2 regions of the uncultured Romboutsia sp. genome follow, and region 1 is predicted to be linked to the other one. Evidence: riboswitches for the same ligand, from Rfam matches in the RefSeq annotation. Region 1 holds a riboswitch; the other holds the start of a gene.
What was found. A riboswitch is a leader RNA that binds a small molecule or an ion and turns the genes downstream of it on or off. The one in region 1 is predicted to bind cobalamin.

Region 1 (3,439 bases):
ACTCATGTCTATCCTCTTTCTTTAACCCTTGGATCTAAATATTTATATGAAATGTCTATAAGTAGATTTATTATCATGTAGATTAATGCTATCCACATTACATAGGCTTGAATTAAAGGATAATCATAAGATGTTATTGCTGAAACTGCCATATTCCCAAGACCTGGATAAGAAAATATAACTTCTACTACTGCAGTTCCTCCTAATAAAGAACCAAGTGATAATCCTAGCAAAGTTATAAGAGGTAAAAGAGAATTTGGAAGTACATGTCTTAAAAGAATAATATTTTCTTTTATTCCTCTTGCTCTTGCACCAATTACATAATCTTGATTTAATTCTTCAAGTACAACTGTACGAACTTGTCTTGTGTACTTTGCTGCCATTGAAAATGCAAGTGTTAATACAGGTAAAATCATTTTTTCAATTCCATCTCCTGTAGATACTACTGGCAATAACTTAAATTTTAATGCTATAAAATATAAAAGCATTAAACCTACCCAAAAGTTAGGTATAGATAATCCTAAAAAAGTTGTACCGCTAATAAGAAAATCAATTACTTTATTTTTTTTAACTGCAGCCAATATCCCAAAAGGAACTGCTATTATTAACATAACTATTAATGACATAAAAGCTAATTTTAAAGTTGGAACTAATTTTAATAATATAATATCTATAACAGGTTTTTTTGTAGAATATGAAATTCCAAAATCACCTCTTAAACAAGAACTTAACCAATTCCAATATTGAACAAAAAATGGATCATTTAGTCCCATTGACTCTCTTATCTGTTGAATAACATCTTCACTTGGCATCATTCCAGATGCTGCATACATGGTTCTTACTGGGTCACCAGGTGCTAAATATATCAATGTAAAAGTAATCAAACTAATGCCAAATAGAACTATTATTATTTGTATTATTCTGTTTATCAACTGCTTTTTACTCAATCTGTTTCCCCCTAATATTTATATTTCTCGATAAGTTATCATAGGTCCATCTTTTAATATTGATAAACTTCCAACTTGATATAGAATAATTCCATCTACTTTTGCTATACATGTATGTAGTATATTTCCAAAATAGTCTTTAACTGTTCCAAGTTCATCGCCTTTTGAAACAATATCGCCTACTTTGTAGTTTGAATACCAACACCCTGTATACATAGAGTTTTCATAGATAGTATTTGTTATAACTTTTGTATCATTATTTCTATCTACCTTTTCTCCTGATAAAACGTTAAGTTCTTTTAAAACATTTTTTACATCTATTTTATATTCCTCTACCTCTTCTTTGCTCCATTTACCCATACATCCTCTTTCTATTAAAATCCCTGGTAAGCCTATTGAACCAGCATAGTTATATGCTCCACCACTATTAGATTGAGATTCTACGACATACTTTGGATTAATAGCCATAGCCATTTGCTTTGATTTAGATGTTACATCTTCACTTGCTACACCTTGATAATATACATATGGAGTTAATTCTTCATATCCATCTCCACAATGTAAATCTATGTAATAATCACTTATTTTAAATAATTCTTTTTCCATAAAGTACGCTATTTTTTCACTTACACTACCTTGTTCATGACCTGGAAATACTCTATTTAAATTTTTTCCATCTTCATAAACAACACTCATTGTACGATTTTCAAATCCACTACGATTTATTAATGGCACAATTATAATATTTCCACTTATATCCTCTGGATTTATTTCCTTTGATAATCCTATGGCAGTTTCTATTCCTACATACTCTGCACAATGAACTCCTCCTGTTATCAAAGCAGTTTTTCCTTCTTTTTTACCACAAATTATGGTTATTGGTAGTTTTATATTAGTACCACTTACATTTATGTATCCTTGTTGTTTTTGATTTCTAAACTTACTAAAGTTAGCTAAATTTATATCTTTCATTAAATCACTTCCTCTTTTATAGTTATTCTTTTAAGTAAAATATAAATTATCATATCCTTAAACGTAAAAAAGCACACTTTTTTAAAAAAGTGTGCACTAAATAAACCTATTAGTTAGACATTTTTAACACACTTATACACCGTAAGTTATGTTTTAACTTATAAAAGCAGGTCTCCTGGCTAAAAAGCATTGTTAGATTTTCCTTCCCAAGTATATTTACTCAGTGGTATAAAAACTAACCCTTTATCACAGTGACGGGATCGCATTGGATTTGCACCAATTTCCCTATTAATTCTTACGAAACTTTTATAATTATATTTTACATTAATCTACATGTTTAATTTATATATTAAGTATAGCATATATTCTATAAATTTTCCTAATGCTTTTTGTATTAAAATTAGTATACTGTAATCTATTTTAAGGGTAAAAAAATAAAAGTCCTAAATATAAGGACTTTTATTTTAGGCCTTGTTAGCCTACTTCATGATATATTAATATTATTCATTAAATCTATTCGCTAAATTGAAATTTATCAATCTTTTGAGTACTAACCTACAATAACTAAAATAACACCAATAATAGATATAAAATCAGTGATATATTCATAATTCAAAAATAAATGTATAATGATTGTAAATAATTTATCTACACTATCTGTAAATCCTATAATTTAATTTTTTATTCCTTATTCCTACTAGGAAATCTTTTGACATTTAACTATCACTGGCAACTTATTAAAATACCTGTGATTAATAAGCTCAAACATTATATTTATATCACTTTTACTTATACTTCCCTTGAATAAATCGTCTATTAAAAGTACTTTTGCATTTTTATATCTATTCATAACTTTATTATAGTAAACCTCATCCATAATATTTTGCTTTATTTGTGTTATTACATCCCTATATCCCATATAAACAACTCCTACACCATTATCCATTAATACATTTGCAATGCTAAGTGATAAATGAGTTTTTCCCGACCCAGGTTGTCCCATAAACATTATTGAGTTTTGAGTACTATCTTTTATAATATGAAAGTTATTAGAATATTCCTTAGCTTTGTTATAAGCATTTATAGATTGGCTATCGTTTATAGTTTTAAAGTTTTCAAAGTTTTTATTTCTAAATTCTTCACTTATTCCACTTTTTCTTAAAATATCTTTAGCTTCTTTAACTGCTCTACATTCACATGGTGTTGCTACACCATCATTTATTATAAATGTAAGGTCTCTACATTTATTGCATTTATAACTACTATTATCCCAATCTTTTTCTAAGTTGTTCAAGTTCATCATTTGTTGTGCTTTTATAAGTTTTGTCATTCTCATTTTTAAGTGATTTGGCATGTTTAGATTCTCTATACTCTTTGTTATATTTTCCATGATTATTTTCCCCATTTTCTATGTTATATCCTAATTCTTCAAAGGACTTATATAAAAGTTTTACAAATTCTTTATTTTTAATATTCTCTATTTCTTTTTTTATACACTTTTGTACTTTAGGACTGTTTGA
Region 2 (3,439 bases), on a different contig from region 1:
ATTAGCATTAGTCATATTAACCGGTGGACTACATATAGATGGATTAGGAGATACTTTTGATGCTATATATAGTTATAGAGACAAAGAAAGAATGCTAGAAATTATGAAAGATTCTAGATTAGGTACAAATTCTCTTTTGGCCATTATGTTTTTAATATTATTAAAAATAGGATTCATATATAGCATAATAAATAACAGTCTACTTTGGACTGTAATATTTATGCCCGTAGTGGCAAGACTTGGAGTAATTGTTATGATGTATAAAACAGTAACTCCTAGAGAAAATGGAATGGGAAATTTATTTATAGGAAAAGCAAGTACATCAATGTTTACTATTGCTATACTATATACAATAATATTAATAATAGGAATATCAAAATTAATATTCTTAGCTTCAACGTTTGAAGCAATGATGTTAATAAGTACGATTATTATATTATTCGTATTTAATAATTTATTCAAAAAACATATATACAAAAAAATTGATGGAGTAACGGGTGATATACTAGGTTGTACAATAGAACTTGGAGAGCTTATATATTTATTTTGTATATATTTATTATTAATATAGCCCTCAACGAGGTGAAATATGGTAAAATTAATATTAGTTAGACATGCTCTAACAGTAGATAATCAAAAAAGTAGATTATCTGGACATATAGATAGCTCTATAAGTGAAGAAGGAAAAGAGCAAATAGATAAGATTACAAATTACTTAAAGGATTTTGATATAGATAAAATTTACACTACAACATCTTCTAGAACTAAAGATACTGTAAAAAAATTATCTGAATTAAAATCTATAGAAATTATAGAAAAAGAAAGTTTAAAAGAAATAAGTTTTGGAGATTTTGAAGGATTAACTTTTGATGAAATAAAAGATAAATATCCTAAAGAATTTCAAGATATGATAGAAAAAGGATATGAGTACAAATATCCTAATGGAGAGAGTTTAATAGATTCATACAATAGAGTTTGTATTGAATTAGATAATATTATCTCTAATAATGATGATAGAACAATTCTTATTTGTTCTCATGGAGGAACAATAAGAAATATAATAACTTATTTAATATCAAATAGCTATAAGTATCATTGGAACTTTAAAATTGATAATGGATCAGTTACAATTTTAGAAGTACAAGATGGGTTTACAGTTATAACTGCTATGAATAATACTAGCTTTATATAATTACTAAAAATAGAATATTATATTGAATTAGGTTCTTTCGAGATTAATAGGGAAAAAGGTGAAAATCCTTTGCAGCCCCCGCTACTGTAAGATGGACGAAACTAAAGTTACCACTGTCAATATGATGGGAAGGTATAGGAGTAGGATGAAGTCGAGCCAGGATACCTGCCTAATTTAATTTTACTAAATAAATCTCGGGGTGAAGATTTTTATAATATATAATGTATAAAAAAAAGTCCTAACTTACAAGTGTTAGGACTTTTTTTAATATTCTGAATATTTAAAGGAGGAAAACTGAGCAATGGGCAAAAAAATCATGCTACAAGGAACTGCATCAAATGTTGGGAAAAGTATATTAACAGCAGGATTATGCAGGATATTTAAACAAGATGGATATAGTGTTGCTCCATTTAAATCTCAAAATATGGCATTAAATTCTTTTATAACTAAGGAAGGTCTTGAAATGGGAAGAGCTCAAGTATTCCAAGCCGAAGCTTGTGGTATAGATCCAGTTGCAGATATGAATCCTATACTTTTAAAGCCATCTGGAAACCATAGATGCCAAGTTATAGTTAGAGGTAAAGTAAGAGAAGATATGGCATCTTCCAAGTATCATACATATAAACCTCAACTAGCTAAAGAATTAAAGACTATATTCAGTGAATTTAGCAATAACTATGACATCGTTGTAATGGAAGGTGCGGGAAGTACAGCCGAGATAAATCTAAGAGAGCATGATATAGCTAATATGGGTATGGCAGAGATTGCAGATGCACCAGTAATAATAGTAGGAGATATAGATAGGGGTGGTGTATTTGCATCACTTGCAGGTACTATGATGCTACTAAGTGAAGAAGAAAGAAGAAGAGTTAAAGGTGTAATAATAAATAAATTTAGAGGAAGAAAGGAACTTTTAGAAGAAGGTATAAAAATGCTAGAGGAAATAATAAATGTTCCTGTCCTTGGAGTTATACCATATAGCGATATAAAAATAGAAGATGAAGATAGTGTTACAACTAGATTCAAGGCAGTACAAGGAAAAAGAGACATACACATAGAAATAATAAGAACTCCTCATATGTCTAACTTTACAGATTTTAATATATTTGAAACACAAAATGATGTAAGCGTCAGATATGTAGGGTATGGAGAAGCTTTAAGTAATCCAGATATAGTTATCATTCCGGGAAGTAAAAGTACAATAGATGACCTAAAGTATATAAGAGAAAATGGACTAGAGGAACAAATAAAGGAGCTACAAAAAAGAGGCAAATTAATATTTGGTATTTGTGGGGGTTACCAAATGCTAGGAAAGAAAATAAAAGATCCTTATCATGTAGAAGGAGAAATTGAAGAGATAGATGGTATAGGCCTTTTAGATACAGAAACTATATTTGAAAAAGAAAAGACAACTACTCAAGTAGAAGCAATAATATACCCAAATCTTTCAGGATACATGAAAAACTTATCTGGTAAAAGAGTAAAAGGTTATGAAATACATATGGGAATAAGTAAGCCTGGAAGTGAAGTATCTTATTTAAACTTAATTGATAAAAAGCTAGGAGAAGAAGTTAGCTATCTAGAAGGTAGTATAAATAAAAATGGAAATGTAGTAGGTACATATATTCATGGAATATTTGATGAAATAGATTTTACTAGAGAACTTTTAAATAGTATAAGAGAAGAAAAAGGATTAGAAAAATTACAAAGTAATGTAACTTCTTTTGATGAATTTAAGCAAAATGAATATGACAAATTGGCAGATTTATTAAGAGAGAACTTAGATATACAAAAGATTTATGAAATAATGACAGAACATGAAAATAAAATTTTATAGTTAGGTGAAGCTTATGAAAAAGATTTTAATAGCAGGGACGAATAGTGGTGTAGGTAAAACCACTATCTCACTAGGAATAATGCAAGCTCTTACTAAAAGAAATATGAAAGTTCAGCCATATAAGGTTGGACCAGACTATATAGATCCTTCATATCACACTTTTATAACAGGAAGACATTCTAGAAACTTAGATTCATATATGTTAGATGATGAAAAGATAAAGTATGTATTTAATGATGCATCTAAAGATGCAGATATATCAGTAGTTGAAGGTGTTATGGGTCTATATGATGGTATTGGAATCGATTTAGATAATTGCACAAGTTCTTATACATCAAAACTTTTAAAGGCTCCAGTTATACTTGTTATAAATGGAAAAGCTATGGCAGCATCTAGCGCAGCTATGGTAC

Region 2: it holds a riboswitch for cobalamin, as region 1 does, so the genes downstream of both, Q5F54_RS02380 (cobyric acid synthase) here and Q5F54_RS04420 (M14 family metallopeptidase) in region 1, are expected to answer to the same signal.

The regions. Positions count from the first base shown of each region.
Region 1 is NZ_CATXCO010000036.1:5,222-8,660, reverse strand. Features, by position in the region: gene nikC (nickel transporter permease) at 1-6, opposite strand, end outside; gene nikB (nickel ABC transporter permease) at 9-947, opposite strand; gene Q5F54_RS04420 (M14 family metallopeptidase) at 966-1,919, opposite strand; cobalamin riboswitch at 2,067-2,242, opposite strand; gene Q5F54_RS04415 (ATP-binding protein) at 2,617-3,300, opposite strand; gene Q5F54_RS04410 (hypothetical protein) at 3,185-3,439, opposite strand, start outside.
Region 2 is NZ_CATXCO010000014.1:16,237-19,675, reverse strand. Features, by position in the region: gene cobS (adenosylcobinamide-GDP ribazoletransferase) at 1-571, shown strand, start outside; gene Q5F54_RS02385 (histidine phosphatase family protein) at 590-1,192, shown strand; cobalamin riboswitch at 1,205-1,380, shown strand; gene Q5F54_RS02380 (cobyric acid synthase) at 1,494-3,029, shown strand; gene Q5F54_RS02375 (cobyrinate a,c-diamide synthase) at 3,043-3,439, shown strand, end outside.